One region of the Lutispora sp. QWL-02 genome, then DNA from elsewhere that is predicted to be linked to it. Evidence: a T-box and tRNA genes for the amino acid it is inferred to sense, from the RefSeq annotation. Region 1 holds a T-box; the other holds one or more tRNA genes.
What was found. The T-box of region 1 lies ahead of AC4HCY_RS11665 (valine--tRNA ligase). A T-box ahead of a tRNA ligase gene usually reads a tRNA of that ligase, here a tRNA-Val.
Positions count from the first base shown of each region.

Region 2: it has a tRNA-Val gene. The T-box ahead of AC4HCY_RS11665 (valine--tRNA ligase) is inferred to sense a tRNA for this amino acid. The anticodon was not compared.

Region 1 covers NZ_CM177762.1:2,498,054-2,513,965, reverse strand. The annotation lists gene AC4HCY_RS11720 (YitT family protein) at 1-239, opposite strand, end outside; gene AC4HCY_RS11715 (single-stranded DNA-binding protein) at 403-1,083, opposite strand; gene AC4HCY_RS11710 (hypothetical protein) at 1,191-2,540, opposite strand; gene AC4HCY_RS11705 (hypothetical protein) at 2,678-2,872, opposite strand; gene pdaB (polysaccharide deacetylase family sporulation protein PdaB) at 2,924-3,709, opposite strand; gene AC4HCY_RS11695 (CBS domain-containing protein) at 3,909-4,331, shown strand; gene AC4HCY_RS11690 (alpha/beta-type small acid-soluble spore protein) at 4,511-4,684, shown strand; gene AC4HCY_RS11685 (polysaccharide deacetylase family protein) at 4,737-5,813, opposite strand; gene AC4HCY_RS11680 (alpha/beta-type small acid-soluble spore protein) at 6,055-6,279, shown strand; gene AC4HCY_RS11675 (DUF4364 family protein) at 6,368-6,889, shown strand; gene AC4HCY_RS11670 (bifunctional folylpolyglutamate synthase/dihydrofolate synthase) at 7,079-8,380, opposite strand; gene AC4HCY_RS11665 (valine--tRNA ligase) at 8,396-11,050, opposite strand; T-box leader at 11,198-11,413, opposite strand; gene AC4HCY_RS11660 (CDP-alcohol phosphatidyltransferase family protein) at 11,504-12,022, opposite strand; gene AC4HCY_RS11655 (transposase) at 12,492-13,817, shown strand; gene AC4HCY_RS11650 (ABC transporter substrate-binding protein) at 13,966-14,868, shown strand; gene AC4HCY_RS11645 (ABC transporter ATP-binding protein) at 15,084-15,851, shown strand; gene AC4HCY_RS11640 (ABC transporter permease) at 15,844-15,912, shown strand, end outside.
Region 2 covers NZ_CM177762.1:2,969,228-2,985,139, forward strand. The annotation lists gene AC4HCY_RS14090 (V-type ATP synthase subunit A) at 1-1,328, opposite strand, end outside; gene AC4HCY_RS14095 (V-type ATP synthase subunit F) at 1,401-1,709, opposite strand; gene AC4HCY_RS14100 (V-type ATP synthase subunit C) at 1,702-2,703, opposite strand; gene AC4HCY_RS14105 (V-type ATP synthase subunit E) at 2,714-3,271, opposite strand; gene AC4HCY_RS14110 (V-type ATP synthase subunit K) at 3,293-3,772, opposite strand; gene AC4HCY_RS14115 (V-type ATP synthase subunit I) at 3,790-5,736, opposite strand; gene AC4HCY_RS14120 (ATPase) at 5,723-6,049, opposite strand; gene nth (endonuclease III) at 6,419-7,027, opposite strand; gene polX (DNA polymerase/3'-5' exonuclease PolX) at 7,041-8,759, opposite strand; gene AC4HCY_RS14135 (B12-binding domain-containing radical SAM protein) at 8,981-10,732, shown strand; gene AC4HCY_RS14140 (ferritin-like domain-containing protein) at 10,797-11,216, shown strand; gene AC4HCY_RS14145 (zinc dependent phospholipase C family protein) at 11,240-11,944, opposite strand; gene AC4HCY_RS14150 (aminopeptidase) at 12,075-13,190, shown strand; tRNA gene AC4HCY_RS14155 (tRNA-Val) at 13,259-13,335, opposite strand; gene AC4HCY_RS14160 (nucleotidyltransferase family protein) at 13,386-13,976, opposite strand; gene yqeC (selenium cofactor biosynthesis protein YqeC) at 13,973-14,719, opposite strand; gene AC4HCY_RS14170 (GerW family sporulation protein) at 14,792-15,196, opposite strand; gene AC4HCY_RS14175 (hypothetical protein) at 15,245-15,912, opposite strand, start outside.

The sequences.
Region 1 (15,912 bases):
ACAAATTTATATCCAAGAAGAAATACAGGTATATTAATAGCAAATATAAGCAATCCCGGGCTTATACCGGTTAAGTAATTTATTATTAACGCTATACCGCTTACTCCGCCGCTCAATAATTTATGCGGCATTATAAAAGCGTTGAATGAGATGCCGCTTATGGCTCCCCCTAAAAGTATAAGCACCATCATTATCGGGTATTTAAACTTACTGCTGTATAGTCTATCTATATAATTCATTTATGTACCTCCAAATCTATACATATTATTGCTATCTTATATATCATTATATATACATTTTATAGCAGCAACAATAGCTAAATGCAATCTATGCATAAAACAAGACCAGCATGGTCAGATAATTCCCTATAAATGTAAAAAAGGAACTTGAAGTTCCTTTTAACTATTCGTCAATTTCGTCGCAATTTGTGTCAGAATCAGAATATTTAATCTCAGATGTATTTTTATCCACTATCTCCATTTTAGAGATTGACACTTCATAGGCTGTCCTTGTCACTACTTCCTCTTCGGCAATCTTCTTTTGATACTCTCTGCTTTGTATCCTTCCCCATACTCTTATCCTGTCACCGACTTGAAGCTTCTCTGAGTATCTTGCATTTCTGCCCCATGCTATGCTTGGAATATAATCGGATTTGTTATAAGGGCGGTTTACTGCTATAAGCATATCAGTTATTTCCCTTCCAAAGGGGGTGGTTCTATAGATAGGTTTTTTACATATGTAACCATCAAGGAAAATCTGATTTGGATTTTTTATCTCCTCATCCGATAGGCTTATACTCCTCGCAAATATTGTTAATATCAATTTATTGTTTCCATCAATAAACTTATTATAAGACCTGAGTTGACCCTCTACTATAATTTGGATGCCTTGTTCGATATTCATACCTATTATCAGCCTTTCAGATATCGTAACCGGCAATTCATCTGATACATCACTGAGTCTAGGCACAATCAAATTTACACTGTAAAAATCCTCACCAAACATTTCATGGCTGTATGTCGGTTTCTCTTTCACAATCCCGACAATTGTAACAACATTATTGGATATAACTTTATCAACCATTTTGACCCCCACTCCTTCCTTGCTCTTGTGTTCTTCGAATATAATCTACACTATTATTATTCACACACCTAAAATATTATGAATATATTTCTTATTACATAAAATATTTATTTTGCTGACATCAATTCAATGATGCTTTGAGATGAATTCATTTCATCACCTCCAAGTATTAAAAGAACGTCTTTATCAGATAAATATTTTATAGAACACCCTATAGCTTTTGACAATTGATCAAAATATCTGACCTTCACATTCTTAAATATTCCAAGATTTTTATCCTGTACCTCTTGCTTCTCTCCGCATAAAATGTATAATTCTTTAATATCCAGGCTCAGGTTCCATTCATTAATCAAATCTACTAAAAGCTGATTAAATTCTTTACGATATGATGAAAAATCCGGAATAATTACATATAAGCTTCTGTAATCCAACATTTGGAGCATTTCAAATGCTTCTCTATAATCCCTCTCGGTCAAACAATAGCTGTCAATAAGGATGAAGTTATCATATTTGATTATGGAAAAATCTCTGCCTTTATCATCAAATTGATATAAGGTTTCTTTAACACATTCCATATCTATATCGTAGTATAAAGCACAGCTTATTGCAGATAACGCCGAATATACTTTGCCGATGCCCAAACCTTTTATAGAAATTGGCACTTCAAATGGCTCAATAATCGAGCCGGATTTACTATAAAATGTTCTTTGCAGACAGTAATTAAACTTTGTAATTTCACCATACTCAATGCTGGTAGCAGTAACAGCCGCTTTTTTATTCAATCCATATGTAATAGCTATATTCTCAAATTCCCCATCGATGGCTTTTAAAATATGTGGGTCATCGATGTTTATAAACAAGGGTTTGCCGGGGGTAAAGCAATACATTCCCTTGTTTTTTATAGGGCTTTCATCTATCAATATATAGCAATCATACCTAGGTCTTAGCAGAGACTGAAACCTTTTTAATTCATCACTGTAGCTAAAGGGTATTGTGGTCATATCGTTTGAAAGACATAAAAGCACATAATAAAAAAATTTTTCAGCTATTGAATTGAATTTTTCTGATACTAAGGCATAAGCAAAATCCTTTAATTCTTTTCTTTCATTAGGCTTTGAAAAATGATTTGCAAAAATTTCATCCAAAAGCCTCACTACAAGCTGGCCTTTGCTGCCTCCATAAACTGCAACAATACTCACCTTATCAATAGGTCTTTCATATAAGAGATTCAATAGAGTAAGGTATGTCTCCTCGATATCTTTTACTTGAACAATCGGTATAGATGGATTCGAAACATTCTTGTTTGATATTATAAGTGAAGCCCCCTTCTTGTTTGCATTATAAATGCCCCTCCTGCTTTTTGAATCCAGATCAATGTAAACCATACCCGGAGCTATCTTAATTGGATCAGATGTCATTCCCTTATTTCCAAGCCGGTGTCCCAAGTAACCAAACATATTATCATCTCCCATATCCATAGTATATATATGGTTAACTTATAATATATTTTTATGTATTTCTCATGGCTTAGTATTTATTAGTTTAATTATAGCATTAAGAAAGCAAGCATCATTTGCTTTTCATTTTTATGATATCACTTCTTATTTTTGTCAATCCTTAAATATTCTTTGGTGGAATAATTCTTCTTGGATAAACGCAAGCTTTTCTCAATTTCTTCTATTCCTTCAGACAAATCATCAATAGCATGAGATATTTTCACTGCATTTTCTAATGCATCGGCTAAAATAATCGCCTTTTTTACAGTCTTTATCAGATCACTCTTGCTCATTGTTACCACTCCCCCAAATATTTGCCCTTTGTACATTATATTAATCCATCCTTATTGATTTACACTTTCCTTAAGCTTTATTTGCTTTCCTGTATGATCAATATAATAATTATCTTTATATATCAGTTGTGATATAGGTACAACTTCATAGCCCATTTTTTGAAGTTTATCCAGTATTATTGGCAGTGCTTCCTTAGTATAGGTTGCGTTATTATGGAACAACACTATGGAGCCATTTTTTACTTTCGATATCACCCTGTCGACTATCGCATCGGTACCATAATCTTTATAATCCAGCGAATCAACATCCCATTGTATCACATAATAGCCTAAGTCTTTGGAAACTCTCATAAGTCTATTGCTATAATCACCAAAGGGGGGCCTAAAAAGGTTCACCTTGCTGCCGGTTATTGCCTCTATTTTTTCCGATGTGCTCGTCAGCTCTTCCGTGATTTTTTCTTCGCTTAGTTGTGACATCTGCGGATGGCTTGCTGAATGATTGCCTATCTCATGCCCCTCTTCGCTTATTTTTTTTACCATATCAGGATATTTATCAACCCAGAAGGCTACCAAGAAAAAAGTAGTCTTCACATTGTATTCTTTTAATATCTTCAGCAAATCTTCAGTTTTATCCGATCCCCAGGCGGCATCAAAGCTTATGGCAACCTTTTTTTCTTCCGTATCCACACAATATATTGGTATCATCCTCTCATTGTTCATAAAGGTGCTGATAGGTCCTCTTTGGAACCCTGCCGTATAGATTGCAGATATAAGCGTCAATGCTACAACTGCTGCACCTAATTTTAGATGTCTTCTGTTTATGAAAAATAACTTCATATCAATACCCCCAATTATTAATCATAAAAAATCAAATTATAAAGCTCCTCCGTAATTAACACCCCACTTAAATATATGACATAATTAAAGTCCAATATCCAAGTTTGAACAAATAAATATTGTATTGTTGTATAAAAGCGCAAATATAATTATAATAGAGTTGTTGCGTGTTATAAGTCTTATTGATTGGAGTGATATAATGAATATAGCCTTTTTTCTGGTAGCAAAATCAGATGTTATCTATTTAAGCCCTAAAAATACTATGAGACAAGCTTTGGAAAAAATGCAGCACCATGGATACACTGCTGTTCCTTTAATAGATCATAAAGGCAAATACGTCGGCACCATTACCGAAGGGGACCTGTTATGGAAGCTCAAAAATACCCAAGGACTCACCTTTGAAAACACAGACAAGGTATTGCTGGAAGATGTGCCTCAACGAATAAAAAATATTGCAGTAAGAATAAATGCTCATATGGAAGATCTGCTCACCCTCGCAAGTGCTCAAAACTTTGTCCCTGTGATTGACGATAATAACATATTTATCGGGATAATCAGAAGAAGGGAAATAATTGAGTATTTCACAAAAAACTATATTTCAACTATGAAGGATATCAATTAATCTTTCCGGTTAATTTTATTGCTTATGCAACAGTAACTGGTGTTATAAGGCAACAATATATCAAACTGGCACTACACGAAAAGGTAATATTTTCATGATTATTATATAGCAATATAATCAAAATAATACTAAATAGATTAATCTTGCTATAAAAATAAATTATCTTGGAGGTGTAAATAATGGGCAATAATATAAAAAATGCTCGGAATAGATTCAAGGAAGAGGTAGCTACTCAACTAGGGATTAATTTAAAGCCAGGAGACAATGGAAACCTTTCGGCAAGAGATGCAGGGAGGATCGGCGGCGAAATGGTCAGAAGAATGATAAGATCCTATGAGGAAAGACTTAAATAGTTAACGGCTTAGACAGAAAAACCTGATGGAGATGATTCCATCAGGTTTTTTATTAGGGATTATAGGTGATAAGCTTCATGTCTCCCAATCTGTTTTTATCAATATTATTGGATTCGCTTCCAGGAATGGTAACTGTATTAATATTCCCATCACTTATGTATCTCTTGTCCGGGTTTTTATCAAAATACTTGATGTAATCATATATCCCTGTCCCGGCGACCAGCATTTCACTTCCTCTCACTCTGGGCAGTCTTTGAGGATTAAACTTTATGCTGACAGGCGAAGGGGCCGGATTGCTTCCGACGAGTAAAACTGCTTTATGGTTATATGTTGAGCCTTCACTGCTGCCCGACACAACATATTTATAATTTTCGCCTTTAGGTGCTGCTCCATATGGAAGTGCCAGGGACTGTACCTCATAGTCGGGAAGTATTTCCTTAGTTTTTTGAACATTTTTCCCTAGAGATTTTTGTACCTCTTCAATACTGATTTTACCCAGATTTTCATGATTATATCCATGGTTTCCAATTTCGTAACCATTATTTATAAGGAATTCATACTTTTCTTTAATAAGCTCTTTTTGCCTGAAAGGAACGGGGTAATATACAAAAAAACTTGCTGATTTACCGAAGTCAGGGTGTTCCTTGCTAAAGCTTTCAAGCAATCCCACTGCACAATTCGGATCTATTTTGGCTCCTTCACTATCTTCTATCAGATTGAATTGATTCAATAATCCGTCATCAAAGGTTATAACTACAGGAGTATAGCCTGCCTCCACATTTATCTTATTATCTACAAAATCTCTTAGACTGATAAGCCTATAGCCTTTATCATAAAGAGTTTGAAGGTCTTTTCTAAAGTTTTCAGGGGTTCGTACCCATTCTGACTCTTCTTCTCCAATGCCATGATACATCAATATCATAACTTGTCCATTTTCATTGGGCTTTATTTTTTCATAATCTATCTCTTCTATTTCAATATCCGGAGAAGATTTTTCATCAGGCTTTTCATCTATTGTTTGCGCTTCTTTTGACTTGTCCGGAGTATTGCTGACGGGAACGCCCGGATTGGTACAGCCGATCAAGGTTATACATAAAATAAGATAAAAAATAATAGTAACTTTTTTCATTTTTGCCCTCCACACTCAAGCTTTACAATTATTATATCATATGCAAACCTCCAAATCGACATATTCTGCATACATTCCAAAAATTAGCTTGTGCTGCCATTGAAAAATCAGGTTAAATTATTAATTATATGCTGCCATTAATGAATTTATACATAAAAGCAATAAGTTCTAGTATTTATTTTTTTCACCGGGGTAAATTATTATCAGAAATAAAAAACTTTTATGTGAGGAGGACTTTAAAATGGCACTAGGAAGTGGAAATTATAATAAAGGATTAGAAGTACCAAATGCTCATAAAGCTTTAGATAATATGAAATATGAAATAGCAGCAGAATTGAATTTACCTGTTTATCAGGGCTCTGAGGACTACTGGGGCAATCTTTCTTCAAAAGACTGCGGCAGGGTAGGCGGCCAGATGGTTAAACGAATGATCTCTATGGCCCAAAACCAGATGACAAATCAGTAAACAAAAAATAAAAATCAGACATCTGTTTGTCTGATTTTTATTTTTTAATATGATATAATTTAAGGTAAAGATGGTCAGAGGTGATAGCATGAATGGTAATAGCAATGAAATTGCACTTAATAAATTAATTGTGTTGTTAATTTTGAGGGAAATTGATCTGCCGATAACAACGGCACAGATTACAGACATTGTGTTGGAAAACAATCTTATTAATTATTTCGATCTGCAGCAATGCCTGCAGGAGCTGGAAGAAGCTAAAATGATTATAAAGTTTGGAAATAGGGAAACCTATCAGAACACAGAAATGGGTTTGAAAACTATAGAGTTATTTTTCTCCCGCATAGATGATGCTGTAATATCAAAAATCAAAGCCTATGTGTCGAAGAACAAAGAGAAAATAAGGTTAGAAACCCAAGTCCGCTCTGACTTTATCAAAAAAAGTGATACTGAATACATAGTAAATTTAAAAGTTATCGAAAAGGACATTGTATTGATAGATCTCAGCCTCAACGTAGTATCTGCAAAACAGGCCAAATTGATATGCAGCAATTGGGAAAATAAGTATTATCAAGTCTATGATCAAATAATGAGCCTATTGATAAAGCAATGACTGCTATGCTAACTTATAACGATTGCGAATGCCCCAGGGCATCCTCTCTGTGAGTTGCCCTGCAAGGGCAAAAGAAGGTACCCTGGGGTACTGGACTTAGCCGCTCTTAGGCACACGCGGACTATAGCGGTGTAAGTCTTAGAGTGAGTTAGTTCAGTACTGCACTCTTTTATCAGTCAGGACAACAGATTATTGCAGTAAAATCTTATTCAATATTTCAAATGCTTCTCCGATCAGATAGAGAGAACCGCATATAACGATTATAGAATTATCCTCGGAAATATCGATGGCTTTATTGATGGCCTGAGCTATAGACGGCACAGCATAAACCTCCCGGCAGAATTCTTCGGCTTCTCTTGCCAAATCTAGCGCACTAAGAGCCCTGTCGCTCATAGGTTCGGTAGCGATCAGCTTCTTAGCCATTGGCGCCAGCATGCTTATACTGTCTCTATGGTTTTTGTCCCTTAGCATGCCTATAACCATAATGATATCTTTGTCATAAAAATATTTTTTCAATGCTTCTGCTAAAGCCTTGACTCCATCTTCGTTATGAGCCCCATCTATAACAATTTGCGGATCTGAAGCTATAACAGTGAGCCTCCCCGGCCATTTAACTTTTTTTATACCCTGCTTTATATGCTGTTCGCTTATATGGTACCCTAATTTGCCTAATTCTTCTGCTGCTCTGATAGCTACAGCCGCATTTAGCAATTGATGATCTCCCAAAAGAGGCAATTGTATACCCCTATAGCTTTTATCACCGAAGCAGTAGTCCATTATTTGTCCCTTTATGCCAAAGTCCCTTTGAACGACATCTTTAGGATCTATTTTTATCAGCATGGCCTCCTGCTCCCGGCATATCATTTCAATAACCTTTTCAGATGCGGTAAAGCTCTGAGGGTATAGTATAACTTTTTGACCTTTTTTTATTATACCCGCCTTTTCAAAGGCAATCCTTTCTATCGTATCTCCCAAAACGCTCATATGATCATAGCTTATGGATGTGATTACTGAAATCAATGAATCCAATACGTTGGTCGCATCATACCTTCCTCCCAGACCGACTTCAATCACTCCAATATCTATATTCATATCTTTGAAATATAGAAATGCAAGGGCTGTCAAAGCTTCAAACTGAGAAGGTATTTCTTCCCCTGATTCTGCCATTTTATTAATATTACCCTTTATGATAGAAACATAAGAAGCAAAAACATCCTCCTCCATGCTCACTCCATTTATAAGATACCTCTCCGTAATGCTATGAAGGTGAGGTGAGATATAAGTTCCTACCTTATATCCCCCTTCTCTCAATATGCTTGATAACATCGCGGTAACTGAGCCTTTTCCGTTAGTACCTGCAATATGCACCGCTTTGATCTGTTTTTCAGGATTACCCAATAATTCCAGCAGCCTTTCAATCCTGTTCAAGCCCGGATTGCAGCCGCCCTTTAGATTCATATCAATATATTCTATGGCATCTTTATAATCCATAAATATTGCACCTCTTTATTCCAATCCTTTTAATCTGTCAAGCACTTTTACCATAAGCTCAGAATACTTTTTCTCTTTGTCCTTTTCCTCTTCAATAACTGCTGCAGGTGCTTTAGAGAGGAACTTCTCATTGCTGAGCTTTTGCTTTACTCTTTCTAGCTCCTTCTCCAGCCTTTCCTTTTCTTTATTAAGCCTCTCTATCTCCTTTTCCTTATCGATCAAATCCTCCAGAGGAAGAAATATTTCTGCCCCTTCGATGATTATCGAAACAGCTCCATCAGGTATATTTTCTTTTGTTGTTTTTAATATTACCTCTGAAGAATATGCCAATTTTTGAATATAAGGTGTCCCTTCCATCATAGCGTTAATTACTTCTTCTCTGTCGGAAATAATAATGGTATTTGATTTTCTTGAAGGTACAACATTCATTTCAGCCCTGATATTTCTTATTCCTTTTATGGCTTCCATTATTATCTCCATATTTCTCTCTTGTAATGAAGCATCAAAGGCTTCATCATATTGGGGCCATTGGCTGATCACAATGGAGTGGGAGGTTTGGGGTAAATGCATGTAAATCTCTTCTGTTATAAATGGCATAAATGGATGCAGTAGCTTTATGGAATCTCTCAAAACATACGTCAAAGTAGCTTGTGCTATAGTTTTAGACTCAGCTTCTTCAGAATATAACCTTGGTTTTACCAATTCTATATACCAATCGCAAAACTCAAACCATATAAAATCATAAATTTTTTGTGCGGCTATTCCCAGCTCAAACTTTTCCATGTTTTCTGTTACTTCTCTTTTTAGCCTGTTTAACTTGCTCAAAATCCAATAGTCGGCTGTAGTAAGAGCGTCTCTATAGGAATGAAGTATGTTCTCATAGTCAAAATCATCATCTATGTTCATTAACACAAATCTTGATGCATTCCATATCTTATTAGCAAAATTGCTGAAGGCCTCTACCCTTTCCCAGAAAAATCTCATATCGTTTCCCGGAGAATTTCCAGATATAAGATTAAATCTCAGCGCATCGGCTCCATGCTTTTCTATAACATCAAGAGGGTCAATGCCATTGCCAAGGGATTTGCTCATTTTTCTTCCTTCTGAGTCTCGTACAATGCCGTGTATATATACATATTTAAAGGGTTCTTCCTTCATATTCTCCATGGCGGAAAATATCATTCTGGCTACCCAGAAGAAAATAATATCATATCCTGTTACCAAAACACTGGTGGGATAGAAGTATTTCAAATCTTCAGTGTTATCAGGCCAGCCTAATGTGGAAAAAGGCCACAAAGCTGAGCTAAACCAAGTATCTAAAGTATCTTCATCCTGTTTTAACTTTCCCCCGCATTTTCCACAGGTTTCCTGAGGATCTATGGTAACTATTATTTCCCCACAATCTGAACAATAATATGCAGGTATTCTATGTCCCCACCATAATTGCCTGGAAATACACCAGTCTTGGATATTTTCCATCCAATTAAAGTAGATCTTCGAAAATCTATCTGGTACAAACTTTATTGTACCATTCTTAACAACCTCAATTGCCGGCTCTGCAAGCGGCTTCATCTTCACAAACCACTGTTTTGAAAGTATGGGCTCTACTGTTGTATTGCATCTTTGGCAATGACCCACACTATGATCGTGATCTTTAACAATAACGAGCAGACCCGATTCTTGTAAATCACTGACTATTTGTCTTCTTGCAGCATATCTGTCCAAGCCGCAATACTTTCCACCCAATTCATTTATTGTACCGTCATCATTCATTACCCTAGGCATCGGGAGTCCGTGTCTTAAGCCAACTTCAAAGTCATTGGGGTCATGTGCCGGAGTGATCTTAACAGCACCAGTACCAAATTCCATATCCACATATTCATCTGCAATTATTGGTATTTCCTTATTTAAAAGTGGAAGAATTACCGTTTTACCTATCAGATGTTTATATCTCTCATCTTCCGGATGGACAGCCACTGCAGTATCACCCAGCATAGTTTCCGGCCTGGTTGTTGCGATCTCAATAAAGTCATCTAAGTCTTTTATCTGGTATTTAATATGCCAGAAATGCCCCTTTTCATCGTCATAAATTGTTTCGATGTCTGATATTGAAGTTTTGCAGCTGGGGCACCAATTAATAATCCTTTCCCCTCTATAGATCAACCCTTTTTCATAAAGACTCATAAACACCTTAGATACTGCTTTAGAACAGCCTTCGTCCAGGGTGAATCTCTCTCTGGTCCAGTCACAGGAACACCCTAGCTTTTTCAGCTGGTTAATGATTCTCCCACCATATTCTTCCTTCCAGTCCCAAGCTTTTCTTAAGAAGCCTTCTCTTCCCAAGTCATATTTTGTTTTACCTTCTTTAGCAAGAGAATCAACAATTTTTGCTTCTGTTGCGATGCTGGCATGGTCTGTTCCCGGCAGCCAAAGGGTTGAATAGCCTTGCATTCTCCTCCATCTGATCAATATATCTTGAATTGTATTGTCAAGAGCATGGCCCATATGAAGCTGTCCTGTAATATTTGGGGGCGGAATTACTATTGTATAAGGCTCCTTGCTATAATCTGCCTCCGGGGTGAAATATCCATTCTCAGTCCACATTTTATAGAGTTTTTCTTCAACCTGCTTGGGATCATAAGCTTTGTTAAGATTTTTTGCATCTTCCATTATAATCGCCTCCATCTTTATTGAATCCTTGTTGTATTGACTGATAACGACTACAAAAATTGCGAGACTAAGACTTTGTAGCTTGCATAGGGTTGCACTCTTATATCAGTCAATACAACTGTGAAAATAAAAAATCCTCCGTCCTAATAAAAGGACGAAGGATAAATCCGCGGTACCACCTTAATTCCGGCCAACACCGGCTCTCTTCACTATAACGGGCAGACCCGCCTGCATCTACTGAGATTCGATACAGGAGCTCCAAAGCTACCTTCAGCGAAACCATGCCTTGAATACCTTTCACCCTTGGGTATCCTTCTCTTAAAAAGGTGATTATCGCCTACTCCTCTTCTTCACAGCTTTTATATTAAATAAACATTATCAGCACTTAGCTATCGGATAATCTTATTTATAGCATTTACTCAAAGCTTTGTCAATATGCTTCACAATTTTTTTCTAAATCGTGCCTTTTATCGATACAAAACGATAAAAATATATAAACAAGGATATGAGATTCAAAATGACAAATATGTTCATGAAAAGCGTGCCTATCGGAAGGTCAAGCATTATACCAAACCCGGATACATAAAACATGGCTGTGGACACCTTCCCATACACATTAGCCGGTATGACCACTTCCTTATTATAAAAAAGGAAATATGCTCCCAGTATCATAAACAGCTCTTTTAATGTCATTATAACCAAAATCCAAAAGCTAATTTTATTATTCAACGAGAAAATGCTCAAAACAGAGATCAACATCAGTTTATCTGCCAGAGGATCTAAAACTGTGCCTATCTTTGTGATCATATTATATTTTCTTGCTATATATCCGTCCATAATGTCCGTTATAGCAGAAAAAATAAAAATAGAAAAGGCTATTGCTCCACCGTTTCTAGGAACATATAAGTAACTGTAAATCATGGGCGGTACTAAGCCAATCCTTATAGCTGTCAGAATATTTGGTGTAATCATAGCCTCAACTCCCATCACGACAATTTTTCTTAAATATATTTTTTCCACTAAGAATTACTTTATTAAATCTCTTATTTACATTATATGCATTTTTGTTCTTAAAGCCCATTAAAGTCCTTTATTTCATAAACAAGCACAATCAAAATTTCTGGGAATAAACTGTAAATGATAAATATATTCTTGGAGGTGATTTCATGAAAATTTACGTTAAATTATTGTGTTTCATCATGATTCTTACAATCATTGCTTTACTGTTCAGCGGCTGCGGCAAAAGTGAATTAACTACTATCCGTCTCAATGAAGTCGTCCGCTCAATATTCTATACACCTCAATATGTAGCAATAAGTCGGTGTTCAGCAAAGCTGAACCCATTGATTTTACTTGATTTATAGTAACTGGAAACAAGTAACTTCACCTCACATGCTCCAAACCTGCTAAAATAGGGGTTTAGGAAGGGGGATGAGGTCATTTGTTACCACCAAATCAAAGCCATTTAGCTTATAGATTAAATCTCTATCAGAACGTTAAACAAACTGATAGTATTGCAAAAATTCTTTCACATATTGATCTTTCTTGTGTCTATGACCTTTGTAAACGTTTTTACTCCAGCAATCCATGGGGACGTATCGCAAATTATCTTCCTCAAGATGCTTTAAGGTCACTATTAGTGATGTATCTTGCAGGTTTTACATCCATTAACAAATGGGTCAAAGAACTAAAAGATACACCCCGGTATGCTTACCTATCCGGATTTACCCCTGAGAAAACGCCCTCAAAAGCCTATTTCTCTTGGTTTATGTCTAACCTGTTTGGAGAGGATTTTGACATAAATGATATCATGACTCAGGGTACGTTGCTTAAGAAGATATTTGAACTTGTATTCGTCAATAAATCCATTGCGCTTGGTATTATTGATCCCCATGATAAAGTGATTTTTGATGGTTGCAAGGTCAAGACTTTCTGTAAGCAGAAGTATGTTCCGGAAAAGTACTGTAGGTGCTCCAGCAATAGCATTAAGCCTTTTAAATGTTCTATGTGTAAAGACCCAGAAGCCACCAAAGGATATGACCATAACCTTGACCGATATTTAATAGGCTATGGACTACATTTTGCAGCAACCCCTATAGTTGATAATCAATCCAAATGTTTACCGCTTACTTTTTTTGTTGCAGGAGCCGATGTCCATGATTCCAAAGTAGCTTCACATCTTTTAATGTACCTTTATCACGATATGAAAGTGGATTTTAACCATGTCATCCTGGATTCAGGCTATGATGCATACTACATTTACTGGTGGATCTCTTTGCTGGGTGGTAAGCCGATTATCGCGATCAACCCAAGAAACTCGCAAACTCCTACACAAGAGAATAAATACGGGTTACCTGTTTGTTCTGCCGGTCATGTTTACTATTACTGGGGAATTGATAGAAAGAAGCGTAGATACAAGTGGCGATGCCCTTTGAAAGCATCAAAGAAATTAGCTAAGAAGCTTAAGTGTGATAAACCTTGTTGTGATTCCAACTATGGCAAGACAGTCTATACTCACATTGAAGATGACATCCGCTGGTTTACACAAGTCCCTAGAGGCTCGCAACTCTGGAAAGACCTATACTCAAGAAGAGCACGCATCGAATCTGTGATCGGCGATACGGTCCTCAATAACGGATTAAAGTCCCCATTATTCCGGGGTACAAAAAACTTCTTCGTGAGGACTGCCTTGGTATGCATGACCCAACATGCAAAAGCCATAGCTGAAGTCCTTGAGAGTATAGATTACCAGAAAAATGCCGCTTAATCCATAGGAAATTTAATCCTTTACTCCTATGTTTAGCTAAGCTCTGCCATTTTACAATGGTAAACTCTTCCTATCAACTGCACCTTTTTTAATTTTCAATGATCAGTCCTTTTGTTATTGCTTTACTGTTAATTACTGTTACTTTTTGGTGTCCGTAACCAATTTATTTCACTTTACTGAACACCTACTAGCAATAAGCAAAGGTTTTTTTGAGGAGCAGGGAATAAAGATTGATCTAACCACAGGTCAAGGTGCTGATAAGACTATGACAGCCTTATTGTCCGATCAGTGCGATATTGGCTTCGCAGGACCTGAGTCGTGCATATACGTTTATAACCAGGGCAAGGAAGATCATGCTGTGATATTTGCTCAGCTAACAAAATGTGATGGTTCATTTTTAGTAGCTAGAGAACCAGATTCCAATTTCAACTGGAAAAAGACTGCAGGAAAAACGATTATAGGAGGCAGACCCGGCGGAGTGCCTGAAATGACCCTAGAATATGTATTAAAAAAGAACGGAATGGTGCCCGGAAAGGATGTAAATGTCATCACGAATCTCCAATTCACGGCTACCGCAGGTGCTTTTAAAGGCGGAACAGGGGATTATGTAGCACTTTTTGAGCCTACGGCTTCAATGCTGGAAAAAGAAAAAGCAGGCAGTATAGTAGCTTCCATAGGCAAGGACAGCGGCTTGATCTCCTATACTGCATACTTCGCTAAGAAAAGCTATATAGAAAAAAATCCTGATATCATTCAGCGTTTCACCAATGCGCTATATGAAGGACAGCTATGGGTACAAAATAATAAAGCAGAGGACATTGCTAAAGAATTGAAGCCCTTCTTCCCGGATGCCGACGATGAAATTCTCGCAACAGTTGTAAACAGATACAAAGAAATAGATGCCTGGAACGACAAGCCTATTTCTATTCCTGAGTCTTTTGAAAGGCTTCAGGAGGTGATGGTAACTGCCGGCGAGCTTGATAAAAGAGTAGAATATGATGTATTATTCAATGACAAATTTGCTGAAGAAGCGATCAAAAAAATAAAATAAACTGTAACATTTTAATGCTTCTATAAATAATATGTTATTGGGACAAGAGATTTGTCCCAATAAACCCCAATACCATATGACCTCCTGATTATGGGGATAGCATTATGATAAAACATTTTGCTGTCCCTATTATATTTCACCGAATCATTATTTAATCACTTTTAAAGCTTATTTGAATATTATGAAGTGATAGATGTTTTCAAAGGGGTGGTTAAATGGAAAAGGTAGTTGAGATTATTGATGTTTCTATGAACTACCATACCCTTGACGGAGAAACTAAAGCGATACAAAAGCTTAACCTAGAGGTTTTAAACGGAGAGTTTGTAAGTGTAGTTGGGCCTAGCGGATGCGGAAAATCCACTCTATTGTCATTAATCTCTGGCATACTCAGGCCCTCAGCCGGTAAAATATTAATAAATGGCAAGGAAGTTCAAGGCCCATCAGCCAGTGTAGGATACATGCTTCAGAAAGATCATCTATTCGAATGGAGAACGATTGCGAAGAATATTACTATAGGGCTGGAGATACAAGGTAAATTAAACAAAGAAACACAAGCCTCTATAGAAAAGCTGTTAAAAGAATATGGCTTATACGAATTTAGAAACCATTACCCAAGGCAGCTATCAGGAGGTATGAGACAAAGAGCGGCCCTGATAAGAACGCTTGCAACCAAGCCGGATATACTTTTATTGGATGAACCATTTTCTGCTTTAGATTATCAGACAAGAATAGCAATTTCTGAAGAGGTATGGCTGATCTTAAAAAAGGAAAGAAAAACTGCAATACTTGTAACCCATGATCTTGCTGAAGCCATAAGCATGAGCGATAGAATAATGGTGCTCAGCAAAAGGCCAGCAGAGATAAAATCTATACATGAAATCAGTTTAACCTGCAGCAATAAAACTCCTATAACCTGCCGGGAGGCTCCTGAATTCAGGTTCTATTTCAATACCATATGGAAGGAGCTGGATGTGCATGTATGATTCAAAATATTCAGCAGTCTCTGAGGAACACAAAAAATTTTTGATGAATAACAAAAGAAAG
Region 2 (15,912 bases), 470 kb from region 1:
TGGAGCAGATTCATTGCCTTTGCTCTGTTAGCCGCGAATTCAGGATCTATATTTTCATTCATCCATTCATCTATTTTTGTTTGATATAATGAATATGAATTTAACCAGTTTATAGCCGGGAAATGTCTCTTGTAAGAAAGAGCATAATCCAAGCTCCAGAATACCTTAACAATTCTTAAGGTAGCCTGGGAAACCGGCTCGGAAATATCTCCTCCCGGAGGTGATACGGCACCTATGACCGTTACGGCACCTTCCCTATTATCGTTGCCATAACATACTACTTTCCCTGCTCTCTCATAGAATTCTGCAGCACGCGATGCAAGGTAAGCAGGATAGCCTTCATCTCCAGGCATTTCCTCAAGCCTTCCTGACATTTCTCTCAGCGCTTCTGCCCATCGGGAAGTGGAGTCGGCCATTATAGCTACAGAATAGCCCATATCTCTGAAATATTCGGCTATGGTTATTCCCGTATATATGGATGCTTCTCTGGCAGCCACAGGCATATTGGAAGTGTTTGCAATAAGAACTGTCCTCTTCATAAGTGATTCCCCGGTAGTCGGGTCGATAATCTCAGGGAACTCCATAAGAACGTCTGTCATCTCATTGCCGCGCTCACCGCAGCCTACGTATACAACTATTTCAGAATCTGCCCATTTTGCAAGCTGATGCTGTACAACGGTTTTACCGGAACCAAAGGGGCCCGGAATTGCAGCTGTTCCGCCTTTTGACACAGGAAAAAATGTATCTATCACCCTTTGCCCCGTTAGCAGCGGTACTGTAGGGTTTAGCTTCTTCTGATATCCTCTGCCCTTTCTTACAGGCCATTTTTGCATCATTTGGAGTTTAATTTCTCCATTCAAAATACATACATCATCTACTACCGTAAAATCTCCTTCTTTAATATCCGTTACTTCACCGGATATCCCATAGGGCACCATTATTTTATGAAGAACTATGGGAGTTTCTTGCACAGTTCCTATTACATCTCCCTGAACAACCTTATCTCCGACCTTAACAGCGGGTACAAAATGCCACTTTTTTTCTCTGTCAAGACTTTTTACCTCAGTGCCCTTTGAAAGAAAATCTCCGGCAATTGCTCTTAATGGCTCAAGTGGTCTTTGTATGCCGTCAAACATTGCTTCCAGCAAGCCAGGTCCTAATTCTACCGATAGAGGCTCTCCTGTTGTATATACAGGGTCTCCAGGGCCTATTCCGGTTGTTTCTTCATATACCTGGATAGAGGCTCTGTCACCTCTCATTTCTATTATTTCACCAATAAGCTTATTATTTGAAACATGGACTACATCATATACATTGGCTTCGTCCATCCCCTCAGCAATGACCAAGGGGCCAGATACCTTTATTATCTTTCCAACTTTCAAGATAAGCCCTCTCTTTCTCTATAAAATATTTGATCCTACGGCTTTTTCCACATTATTATTTATTCGGCTCATACCTATGTTTAATGTCCCTTGATTGCTTGGTATGAGTATTACCGCAGGGATTATCTCTTTATTATATCGTTCTATGGTATCTGGAATTAAACTAGCTATCTGCTCAGTGATAAATATAATACCATAGTTATTCCGGGCAATGGTGTCGACAGTTCTCCTGGCTTCTTCATGGTCGTAAACAGGGAAAACATCCACCCCTAATGCTTTGAAGGCAAGAATTGAATCTTTGTCTCCAACAACAGCGACTTTAAACATATAAATCACGCACCCTTTCCCTCGTGGCATCCGGTGAAAGCTTGTTCAGCTTTGAAACCATAATAATTCTCAAAGTTTTTACCTCTGTTTCCTTTGCCACTATATAAGAAAAAATGGGTTCAGGTCCAAAACTCACATATTTTGAAGGCTGATTGATCTCCACGAGATAATTATCCATATACTTTTCAAGGTCTGATAAACGGCCGGTTGTCTTATAAGCTTCCAACCCCTTTATCAGCTTAGAACTGATCCTGGAGTTTTTAAATCTGTTGATCATATTTTCTATAGAATCATTTAAGGTAAAAAGTATAGCATCCTTATCAATATTTCCGTTGGGAAGAAGCACATCTTCAAAAAATCCCATATCTTTTCCTTGCTTCTTAAGCCGAATAGAAGACTTAATATTTATAAAGTCAATCATGTCCCGGACATAGTTTATGAATAATTCAATCCCTGTATTTACAGCCATCTTATACAAATGCTCGAAATAGAATTTGTCGAAAATCAAATCTATCCTCTGCGGGTCCTTAGTAAGTTCAAAATCCTTTATAACAGCTTCTATGGCATCTTTGAACTCCGGCTGCATATCTCTCAGGTTTCCTTCTAAAAATCCATCTTTTATCTTATGGAAGTCTGTAGTTCCAATGGGTATATAAAGATCAGCCAGATCTTTATTTAATTTTCTCTCCTTGACCAATACCTTCAAATTATGATAATCATATTTTAATGCCATTAAATCCACTACGATTTGATTTTTAGAAATCTCCCTCATCAACTTATATACTCTTTTCAGTTCATGAGATAGAATATTTTCATAATCCTCACTTCTGCTTATTCCTGCAACTGCGTTCGAGTATTCAGTTTCATTAAGAATTTTGAAAACTTCTTCAATATCCTTAGCTTCTATCATCCTATCTATTCTTGCCTTTGATAGGAGCCTGGTTTCAAGGACTCTGGTTCTGGTCACGCCTTGGATAAAATCCATTCTATCCATGAAATCACTCCTATTCTTTAAAAAGATCTTGTGCTATCTCAGATTCAAGTTCTTCTCTTAAATAATCTACCAGGGAATCAAAGGAAAAATTCATTGTGACATCCCTATTCTTCAACATAAACCCTGATTCTACAGTTTCATCATCAGATATCATCGGAACTAATCCCATGGATTTTACTTTTGACTTCATATTTTCAGGTACTATCAATAGCTCTTGGCCTTTTAAATCCAATGTTTTTATATTATTTCTTAAAAATTTCATATACTCATCTTCATTTAAATTTTTAAGTCTTTCTTTAGATAGTTTAAAAACTCTATCCATAACTTCTTGTTTTGCCTTTAATTTCTCATCTCTAACTTTTAACTCCGCATTGGAAATTATTCTATCCTTCATCATGGCAGCTTCGGCTGCAGCTTTTTCTATCAATCTCTTCTTTTTTTCATTTGCTTCGTTAACCTTTGAGCTAACTATTTCCTCATTAATCTTAGCTGATTCTTCCATAATCCTGTCAGCTTCTTTTTTAGCATCATCAAGAATTTTATTAATAAGGTTATCTAAATTCGACATATCTTCACATCCTTAGCTTTTCTAAAAACCAACTGCATTAACAAGGATTAGCGATGTAACAAAGGACAGCAAAGCATAGGTCTCAACCATTACAGCATATATTATACCCTTTGTGGATTGTTCTTCATTCTTTGCAAGTATTGCAATACCTGCAGCTGCAGTTTTGCCCTGAGCTATAGCCGACAGCCAGCCTACGAAACCTACCGGAAGACATGCAGCAAGTATATACAAGCCTTCATTCAAGGGCATTCCAGCACTCAGCTTTCCTAATACCAAAAGACCGATAACAAATCCATAAAGGCCCTGTGTACCTGGCAATAATTGAAGAACCAGGGATTTACCAAACTTTTCAGGCTCTTCGATCATAAGCCCTGATGCTGCTTCACCAACTATGCCAACGCCCATGGCAGATCCAATTCCGGAAAGAAATACAGCTACTGCGGCACCAAGGCCTGCAAAAAATACTCCACCGTTTTGAACTATAAATTCTGAAAAATTCATTAACATTTCCTCCTAACTTATTTTAAGTTTATATATTTAGGTTCGCTTCTGAATAAATTAAATGGTTTGCCTCCGCCTTCGTAGAATTTTCCAAAAAATTCAACGAAGATAAGTCTTATTGAATGGACATATGCCCCCAATGCACTAAGGAATATATTGAAAAATTGGCCGCCGATAAACACGACAACACCCGCTATTATTCCAACTATTCCAGAATCGAAAAGCATTCCGGCTATCATATTTATGGCACCGCCAATAAATCCGCCGGACAGCCCTAGAGCCATAAGCCTGGAATAGGATACAAAATCTCCTACATAACTTGATATGCCATATAAGCTGTATAAACCACCAACAGCTTTGCCGGCAATACTTTTTGATTCTCTTCCCCCAGTGGCAACTATACCTGCCATCCCTGCTATCATAACAATCAATGATATATTCTTAATAATATCAGGCAATGCAACAAAGCCGGACACGAGGAATCCGATTCCGCCGGTCAGTGCCATATACCAAAAACCTACATCAAATAGTGCATCCAGATATTTTTTTTCTTTTATATATAAATAAGCTTTTAATCCCAATCCGAAGTATAAGTGGAATATACCAAATACAATGGATATGATCAATATATTAAAGTACTCAGTTGAAGGATTGATCAAAGCCGGCATAGGTATAATACCGCCTAAGAATGATCCATATATCAAGCCCCATACGATAGTCGGGTAGCTTAAATAGTGAAAAAATCTTATGAAATTCTTTTGACTCTCTGATAAATTGAAAGATTTAAGTGCAACTATTGTACCAATAAGCAGTGCCAGGCCATAACCAATATCGGCCAGCATCATTCCAAAGAAAATAAGATAGAACGGTGCTAAAAACGGAGTTGGATCTATCTCATTATACTTTGGTAAGGAATACATACTGGTTAAAGACTCAAAAGCTTGTGCAAATTTTGAATTCTCCAATAGTATGGGCACGTTCGAATCATCCTTATCCACTTCGTTAACTTGTAAATAGTAAACATTGTTGAGAGCTTTTTTTACAGTATCCGTAAATTCTTCAACCATTTTTGAAGGGATATAACCCATTATAACGTTTACACTTTCTGTCATTAAGAAATTTTCTGAGGATGCAATCCTTAATTTTTGATTCATCAAATAATCATATACTACTTCCAGCTTAGGCAGATTGCTCGATAATTCTGCAATCTCTTGCTCATAACCCTTTGCTTCATTCTCTATGGCATTTATTCTTTTATCCAATTCTGAAATTTCTTCTGCCGGTTTACCTTCCAAATTCAGCTTGCTCTTAGAAAAGCTGCTGTTTCTTAATATCTCCATAACCATTTCTGATTCCGACTTAGAGGATAAAACCAAAATATATAAATTGTCTTTATCTTCGCTTATGACTTCAAAGTATGTGTACTGAGTGCCCAATAAATCGTTTTGCAGCTTTTCTCTAAGTTTCTTAGGTATGGTCCCCATGTTTACTTCTACCTGTTCAAAAGAATTCAAGTTTTTAATAGATGTATTCAGCTTAACCCAAGGTCTTAATTCATCTATTGAGGTATTTATCTTAGAGGTCTCTTGGCTTAAGGCTTCTTTCTTTGTATTCAGCTCTCTCAGCTGATTATACAAAGGGGTATAATCTATGCTTGAGCCTCTTTCTTCAAGTTCAATGAAATTAAAGCTTTCCTTGCCCTTTTGCATGGCTTTGATGCCGGTATCTTTAATATAATATTTAGATAATAAATCGATGGCATATTTTACCTTTGTAATCTCTTCATCCACAGCAACCACGCTTTCAGGCACTTTAACATTCTTTAAACCTTCATTCTTAAGAGTTTCATCCTCATCTAGGTTAGTAAAATGAACATATTCAAATTTTTGAAGCTCATGGAGAAGATTTTCCCTTTCTGAATCAAAGGCAAACAAGCTGAAGTTACTCATCTTAACTATTGCCATTTGCGTTCACAATCCTCTCGATAATAATGTTAACAGCTGAGTCTAAATCCTCGTCTTTTAGGTTATTTAATGCTTTAGCTGCTTCAATGCCTTTTTCAATGATAGGCTTTGCTATAGCCTCTCCTTCCTGCACAGCTAATCTCTTAATATCTTCCGCCTCGGCTTTTGCATCTGAAAGTATCCTCTTATGCTCCTGTTCAGCCGAAATTTCTGCCTCCTGTTTTGAATTCTTAGAAGCCAAAATCGTATCCTGCAATATTTTCTTTGCTTTCTCTTCTGCCTCTTTTACTGTCTCAATCGCATCCTTTGCCATCTAGTCACCCCCTAGATTTATAATTTTGGGTTTCCAATATACCTTATATGCTTTGCCGCAGATCAATAAAGCAATATCATGTCATATACAGCAATACCTCTCACCACCTCTTTCAGATTCTACTCTGACGCCGCGGATTGTTCATATTGTACAAAGTACATTGGAAATATACAGACGAATTAATACAAACATTGGTATTTATTCGTCACTAATGTATAAATTCCTGCAATATAATCTGTTCAAAAAAAGAAACAATTATTATATTATTTTAATATCTAAAATTATAACATTTCTGCTTAAATAATGACAAGTCAACACTTGCAATTTTAAACGCATCTATTGCATCTAAATGCAAATTTCCTTTCTCAATTACCGTTTTTCTTTGTTATAATAATCACAAATGTCCTTGATATTGCATATTTCACATTTTGGTTTTTTAGCATCGCATATTCTTCTTCCATGCCATATCAAAAGATGATGAGCTAATGACCAGATGTCCTTTGGCAAAGAGCTCATAAGCTGCTTTTCTGTTTCGTCCACATTCTTGCTGTCAGCTAAGCCTATTCTGTTAGATACCCTGAATACATGAGTATCCACAGCTATGGCAGGGACACCGAAGCCATTGCTCAATACAACATTGGCAGTCTTTCTTCCGACCCCAGGCAGAGAAATCAAATCTTCCATATTACCGGGAACTTCTCCATTATGATCACTGACCAGAATGCTGCACATGTTCAGTATGTTCTTGGCTTTATTCCTGTAAAGCCCAATTTTTTTTATTTTTTCCTCTAATTGATGGTGATTCATTGTTAAAAAGCCATCAGGTGTTTTATAGTGCTTGAAGAGTTCTGATGTAACTTCATTAACCTTTTTATCTGTCGATTGAGCACTTAGCATCGTTGCTACCAACAGTTGAAAAGTATTTTCGAAGCTTAATTCGCATTTAGCTTCAGGATAAAGCTCTGCCAGCTTCTCCATGACCAATAAAGGCTTATCGTTTTTGTTTTTCAAAATAATCCCCCAATTCACTGCATTCCATGCAATTTATTATATCTTTTGATTCAAGCCATCCTTTACGTGCAATCCCTACACCAAGCTTGATATTTTTCATGCCTTCTACGCTATGTGCATCAGGATTTATTGCAAATTTTACACCCCTGGATTTTGCATATTTTATGTATCTCCAATCCAGATCAAGCCTATGCGGATCGCAATTTATTTCAATGATTTTGTCGTTATCAGCCACAGAATCTATAATTGAATAAATATCCATATCTGACGCCTCACGAGCCAGAAGAATCCTTCCTGTAATGTGCCCTATAATAGTAGTATGCTTGTTTTTTATAGCATTTATTATTCTAGCGGTCATCTTGTCCTTCTCCATGCCCAGGTTTGAGTGGACAGATGCAATAACAAAATCAAACAAGGATAATATCTCATCGCTGTAATCTAAAGAACCATCCGGCAAAATATCTGACTCAACCCCTTTAAATATTTTGAAGTCTTTGGACTTAAAGTTATATTCATCAATTTCTTCAATCTGCCTCCTTATGTCATCTTCTTTTAAGCCATTCGCATAAAATGCCGAACGGCTATGATCTGATATCCCTATATAGCTAAGGCCCATTCTTTTTGCCGCATCTGCCATTTGAGCTATTCCCGAAGAGCCGTCGCTATAGGAGGTATGTATATGAAATGCTCCTTTCAAATCCTCATAAATTACTAAATCAGGCAAACTTCTTTTTTCCGCCATCTCAATCTCACCAGTATTTTCTCTCAGCTCAGGCGGAATAAAACTCAGCCCCAGGGCATTATAAACCTCAGTCTCAGTTTTGCAATCAATCAAATTATCATTTTGAAATAAACCATACTCATTTATTTTAATTCCCTCAGCTTTGGCCCTATGCCTTAAAGCCGTATTATGTTCCTTACTGCCTGTAAAATGGTGCAGTGCGTAGGGAAATTGAACATCCTCCACTACCCTCAAATCCATCATTATCCCTTTTTTCAGCCTTACCGAAGTCTTTGTTTCTCCCTTAGATACGACCTCACCTATCTCTTCAAAAGCAGTAAAATAATCCATAAGCTTCAATGGCTGATTTGTGCTTGCCAGGATATCTATATCCTTTACCACTTCTTTCTTTCTCCTTAAGCTTCCTGCTATATCACATCGGATGACCAAAGGAGATTTAAGAAGTTTATCCTTTATGGATTCCGCATCTTCTATGACGTATCCATAAAGATACTGTCCGCTGAATCTCTTTATGTCCTGTATACCTTTCAGTATCTTGCTTTGAGTTTTTTCACCGAAACCCTCCAAGCTCAGCAAGCGATTCTCCATGCAGGCGTATTCAAGCTCGCCAACGGTTTCTATACCCAATTTTTCATACAGCATCTTCGCTTTCTTGGGCCCTATGCCTTGGATCTTTAAAATATCAAAAATTCCCGGCGGTATGCTGTTTTTTAGGTTTTCATAAAACTCCAGTCTTCCTGTTCTGTGAAGCTCAATGATTTTTCCCGACAGGGCCTCTCCTATTCCTTTTATTCCTACTATTTTATCATCTTCAATATAATCATCCAGTTCTCCTTCCAGCATTTCCAAAATTCTTGCCCCGTTCACATAGGCCTTGATTTTGAACGGATTATCACCCTTTATCTCCAGCATAAGCCCTATTTCTTCCAGTATCCTGCTGATTTCTCGCTTATCCATATACTCTCACCTCGCAATATTAATTACATTCTAACAAATTATCCTCTATTAGCAACCATGTGATATACTTTTATACATTGACAGTATTCTTATTTAAGATAAAAATTATGACTTTTTTAAACATGGAGCAGTATAAAGACGATTGCCTGCGGTCTAGCGATCATAATTATTAAAATTACTGTTATAATTAATATTATATCAATTTTAAACGGAGGCGTACTATGGATATACAAAAGCTCTCTCTCATAGCTTTAAATTCTAAATTTATACACTCTAATCTGGCAGTAAGATACTTAAGCAGCTATCTTCAAAACAAAAATATAAAAGCATATATATTAGAATTCAGCATAAACGACAGCTTTGACAGCATAATAAAAAAAATATATTTGAGCAATAGTGATGTAATGGCTTTCTCGTGCTATATATGGAACAGGGAATTGGTGATGAAGCTGGGATCAAGCCTGAAAAAAGTAATGCCGGATTCCATAATCGTATTGGGAGGGCCGGAAGTCTCTTACGATGTCGAATCCACTATGAAAGAAAACCCTTGGATTGATTACATTATCTTTGGGGAAGGCGAAGAAACTTTCTATGAATTTGCGTCTCGTCTCAAATCGGGGCGTGAGTCCGCTCAAAATATAGATGGCCTTGCATGCAATAAAAATGGAATCATCCATATAAACAAGCTGCGAAATCCCATATCCGACCTTGACCGGCTACCTTTCCCATATGTTTCTTTTGACGGCCTGGAGAATAAAATACTTTATTATGAAACCTCAAGAGGCTGCCCGTTTAAATGCCAATATTGCCTCTCTTCTTTGGAGACGGGTGTAAGATATTTTTCTCTGGAGAGAGTTTATAATGATATAAATATATTTATAGAAAACCATGTTAGGCAGGTTAAGCTCGTAGATCGGACTTTTAACTGCAGCAAGGAAAGATGTCTCAAAATAATGGACTACATACTCAGTAAAAAGGGCAATACTAATTTTCATTTTGAAATCTCCGCCAAGCTTATAGACTCTGATTTTTTAGATATGGTAAAAAAGGCACCAAAAGGAATTTTCCAGTTTGAAATAGGAGTTCAGTCTACAAATGATGATACACTTGAAACTATAAGCAGGACGGAAAGCTTCGAGAGTATAAGATACAACATAACAAAGCTCATTGATATAGGTAACTGCCATGTGCATTTGGACCTCATCGCAGGACTGCCTTGCGAGGACATAAAAAGCTTCGAAAAATCCTTTAACGACGTTTATTATCTGAAATCCAATATGCTTCAGCTTGGCTTTTTGAAGCTGCTCAGAGGTTCTGGGCTGAGACAGGCCGCTGATAAATACGGTATTTTGTATAATGCTCACCCTCCCTATGAGGTCTTGTCAACAAAAGAAGTAAGTTATAAGGATATATTGGAGTTAAAAATTATAGAAGAGCTGGTAGAAATATTCCACAACTCGGCTAGATTTAGCAAGAGCCTTTCATATCTGATTGAAGAGCACAATATTAACCCTTTTCAATTTTTTAAAGCTTTAGGTGCTTATTATGTTGATAACGATGGGTTTAGCAGATCTTTAAAAATATCTGACCATTATGAGCTTTTATACGGTTTCGCATTAAAAATAATAGGGAGATCTTGCTTATTCAATGAATTATTAAAATTTGACTACTTTAAGTCAATCGGAACCAACATGCCGGCTTGTATCCACAGGTTCAACAGCGCAGCAATCAAGGGGCAAGTCAGCAGCTTTTTGAAGAATGAAAAAAATATAGCCAGTCATATGCCTGAGCTAATCTCTATGGATGTGAAACAGAAGCTTAAATATATAAGGTTTGAAATATTTGATGCAGATATGCTGGGCGGCCTGGAGCAAGGCAAGCATATCCTGTTTTCAATAAAAGACCCAAAGGGCGGTGCTGAAGAAAGGCTGATGTCCTTTCCGCTGGATGAGTTTGTGAAAATAAGCACGTAAAGTAAACTTTTCTATATAACTTCATATAATATACTAATGATTCTTTAAGGGGGCCATATGGTATATGGATAATTATGATGACAACAGCAAACTTTTGGACTTGCTCAGGGAAGCTATGAAAGACGAAAGGCATGATTACCTTAAATACAAAATGATGATGGAGGCAGCACCAAGCAGAGAAATAGCGGATCAGGTACGCTTTGCCCATGAGGATGAAGGAAAGCACTACAGGATGTTTCAAAAAATATATAGGGATTTAACGGGCAGAACTATAGAAATTCCTATCCCTCAAGTAGAAAAATACGAAAACTATATTGATGCTGTCAAAAGCAGCATCAATGGTGAGCTAGAGGCTGTGGAACTATACAGAGATATACGCTCCATGCTGAACTCAAAAAAGCACAGAGATATGCTTTTCGAGATTATAACAGATGAACAGGAACATGCCACTCGCTTTGTATATGTATTTTCCATGCTTAAATAATTATTTGGCGCCATACAGGCGCCTTAGATTTTTTCTCCAACTTCCTTATAAAAATTTAGAAAGCATCCCGCTGTGGTTCTTTGAGCCATCGGAAATATCTGGCCTGCAATCCTATAAAACCTGTCCCGTCTACACGCGATCAGAGAATATCTTCTATATATTGCAATCGCATCCTTAGCGTTCCTTTCGATATAGTCATATGGATTCTCAAGATATATACCGCCTTGAGAAGCTGCGTAATTTTCAAAACTATCATGGACTGCTTTAATCCATTGTTCAAAACGTCTATGGCTTTTCAATAAATATATATCACCGTGCTGCGGCACTGTGGAATCCTGTATAAGGTGCACCGCTGCTCCAAGATAAGTCATGGCCATCTCTTTATCCCCCGATTCCCAATATACCTTGGCGCAGCCATAATAACGCGCGAATCTTTGCCTTGAGTTTTTGCATCCGTATAAGCCTCTATGCGTATATGGATTATAAAAATGCTCTCTGCTTCTGAAATCCTGATCTGCCCAATAAACACCTTTATTTATTTCATCCAGATATTGTAGGAAAAATTCATAAGCTTCCCTATAACCGTCATTTTTTAGTATTTCTAAGGCCCGCTTATTGATAAACATATGAACCTGGCAAAAAGTCTGAACAAAATATTTCTTAAAAGGTACAGCAAACCATAGTATAGTTTTAAAGCTTCTTCCATATACTTTTTCAACAACGCTCATTTTTTCAACCCCAATCGTAGCTGTTACATGTGATAATTATATGTTTTCCACAGGAATATTCTATATACCTATATTATATTATGATATAATTTGATTAATATAAAAGTGCAATCGAATTGGAGGAGAGAACTTGAAAGATCCTAGAATATCTCAATTAGCAAAAAATCTAATAAATTACTCAGTAAGCATAAAGCCCGGTGAAAATCTTCTCATTGAGCTATTTGATTCAGGCGATGAATTGGCTTCAGAGCTTATCAGAGAATGCTATAGGGCGGGGGCCAACCCATTTCTTTCAATTAAGAGCAGAAAGCTTATGAAGGATCTGATCATGAACACAAGTAAAGAACATATGCTTGCTCTATCATCCTTTGAAGCCGACAGAATGAAAAAAATGCATGCTTACATAGCTATCAGAGGTGCGCTCAATTCCTCAGAATGGTCGGACATCCCGGAAGATAAGCTGAGCATCTATATGAAAAATTGGTCGAAGCCCGTTCATTCGGACATAAGAGTTCCCCATACCAAATGGTGCGTTATGAGGTATCCAAGCCATGCTATGGCTCAAATGGCCGGCATGAGCATGGAAAGGTTTGAGGACTTTTTCTTTGATGTTTGCTGCCTTGACTATTCAAACATGGATAAGGCGATGAATCCTTTGAAGGAGTTAATGGATAAAACCGATAAAGTCAAAATTAGAGGCAAAGATACGGATTTAAGCTTCTCTATAAAGAATCTGCCTGCAATTAAATGTTCAGGCGAAGCCAACATTCCTGACGGAGAGGTTTATACTGCCCCAGTAAAGGATTCAGTCGAAGGATATATAACCTATAATACCCCTTCAGAATATCAAGGCTTTACATACGAGAACATCAAGCTGGAATTTTCAAAGGGAAAAATCATAAAAGCAACAGCAAACGACACCGAAAGAATAAACAGAATATTTGATACCGATGAAGGCGCTCGCTATGTGGGTGAGTTTGCCATAGGTGTAAACCCGTATATAACAAAGCCGATGAAGGATACCCTCTTTGATGAAAAGATTATGGGAAGCTTCCATTTTACCCCCGGCAGCTCTTACGATGATTGTTTCAACGGAAACAAGTCTGCTGTGCATTGGGATTTGGTATTCATTCAAACTCCTGAATACGGCGGCGGAGAAATATGGTTTGACGATGTGCTGGTGCGGAAAAACGGCCTGTTTGTACTAAAAGAACTGGAAGGCTTAAATCCTGAAAATCTAAAATAAGAATGGCTTATTATTCAAAAATTGCGGTGCATAACACCGCAATTTTTAATGCTTATGATTTCATGCTTTGGTGGGCGGTATTGGGATCGAACCAACGACCTCCACGATGTCAACGTGGCACTCTAACCAGCTGAGCTAACCGCCCATTAGATTTCAAATTATATTATATCATTATAAAAGGGATTTAATCAATACCTATATTATTTTCAGCGTCTCATTATATTCTTCAGGGGTATCGATGTCAAATCCTGCCATTGTGCCATAAAAGTCAACAAACATCACCCTGTCGGAATTGCCTTGTATAATCGTTCTTCCTCCGGTATCACCTGTGATGTTCATAAGCTCTTGTTTGAATTCCACGGGGAATATTGTGGGCATTCCTTTTTTTCCGTCATAGCAAGGTACAATTATGGAATTTTGATTTTTCTTCCAAGCATTTATAAGCGCTTCGATAATATCTTTGGTCATAAAAGGTTGGTCTCCTGCTATGAACATATAAGCCTTTGCATCCGGATCAGAATTTTTTATTCCTTCAATTACCGAAGTGCTCTGACCGAATTCTGCTCTTGCATTATAGACAGCTTTCACATCATATTTTTTGATCCTGTCCATCACTTCTTCAGAATGATAAACCACAAGTATCTCCCAAAATGCTTTACAGCTTTTAACCGTCTCTACTGCATTTTCAACTATCGTGCTGTTTTTCAAAGGCAATATCAGCTTTTGTTTTCCCATACGCTTCGAACTTCCGGCAGCAAGTATAATACCCGTTATAATATCAATCACATCCAATACATCTTATTTCTAAGTGAAGCAATGACAAACCCGATATTTTCATCTTCTGCCATGCTTTTTATTTTTAATCCTGCTTCTCTTAAACCGGAATTATCCGCTTTATTAAGCAGAACTATCTTATTTGCATTATCAGGTGCGTTTTTAAACAATCCTTGAGGGTGCCTGATCAGTTTGGCTAACATGATCGTGTCAATTTTATCACCAGGGCGGCATCCGCAGATGATGCAAAACTCATCCGGTCTGTGAACTGTTTCTTCCCCCGCAGCCCTGCCCAGTGAATCCAAGCCGATCACTCCAATCAATACCGTAGTTGATTGCGGCACTGCCGGTTCCCACTCTGCCGGCGCCTTTATTGGTTTCTTTTTCCCTCCGTCGGCTTCGAACAGCATAAAGTCAAAGACACCAGTATTATATAACTCATCTGCAAGATGAATATCTATGCCCTTTATTTTATTTTCATTTGTGATTTCCTTCCCCATCACATAAATTCCTTTATCTCTAATGGCTTCAACATATCTTAGCAAAGCTTTCCTATCCTTGCTTATGATCAAATCATTATTAATTTCTTTTGGCGGTATGTATATATGAGTAGTAGTAGATAATAATATTTTTTTATTGAACTGTTTCAATTCTTCTGACAGATTATAGAGTAGAGTGGTCTTCCCTCCGGCACCTACAATGGAAATCAGATGCCTTTTATTTATATCAATATTCAAAGCCTTGATCATGTCCATAATATACTAACCCCGCTTCCATCATTAGAATATCACAAAATTCTGTTCAATAAAAGAAAAGCCCTAACGGGCTTATTCTTCTTTCTGCTCTTCTTCAGAAGTATCACTGCAGCAGTTTTTATTTGCTTTCTTTAAGTCTATCTTTTTTATTAATTCCGGTACCATATCAATAAGTTTTTCCAAATTATGCTTTTGTTTTATGGGTAAGACACTGACGTCTCCATCCTTAATGACCAGCATGGCATCGGGTGATACTTTAGCTCCGACTCCAAGCCCGCCGCCTGCGCCATCAGAACCCTTTGAGTCTTTGCCCTGGCCGGAACCGCCGCTGCAGCCAAAAGAAACTGTGATAATGGGAATCAAGGTAATTTCACCAATCGCAATGGGTTCACCTATTACTGTCTCAGTTTTTAAGAAATTTTCAAGCTTATTGAATACTAGCTCCAAACTGTTGTCAATGGGTAATTTATTATCCATTTTTTTCTCTCCTCTCAATCTTTATCTCATTAATATTTACACATATACCTAGCTAAAAGTTTCAGCTTTGATTAAATTTTTTAATTTATTTCTTACATCTTTTTTAAATAAAAATCTGATCAATTCAACCATAAATGTACCAAGGGTGAGTTTACCGCTGACAACCATTTCAAAATCAGCAGTTACTTCATCAAACACAGGGCTGATATCACAATCTGCGTTAGGGAAAATGCTCTCTAAGAAATAAACAATCCCTGAAACGGAACCTGTAACAAAAGGATCGTCAAATCCATAGAGAAGCTTTATTCTTAACTGCTCCGGCTTAATGGCTATAAGTATTTTTTTTAGAAATACTATTAATTCTTCAAGAAAATACTTATCCATAATATCATTGATCTTGAATTTTCGTTTTTTATGCTTTTTATATTCACCTGCTTTGTCTTTTTGCTCTTTTTTCTGCTTTGCTTTATTTTTGGGCTTTATTGTTATTTCCCTGCCGAATATAAAAAGCTTTGTTACAAATCCAGCGTCACTATTATAGATACCATTTAAGCAGAACCTCTTAGCCCATTTTACTTTCAGATCTAAGGCCATACCTTTATTATATGCCAAATCCATATGATAATAAAAAGGCACCAGCAACAAAACCGCAGTTATTACAAAAAATAATAATACCAACGAAAGAAGCAGCTTTAACAAAAAAGTCAGCAAAATCA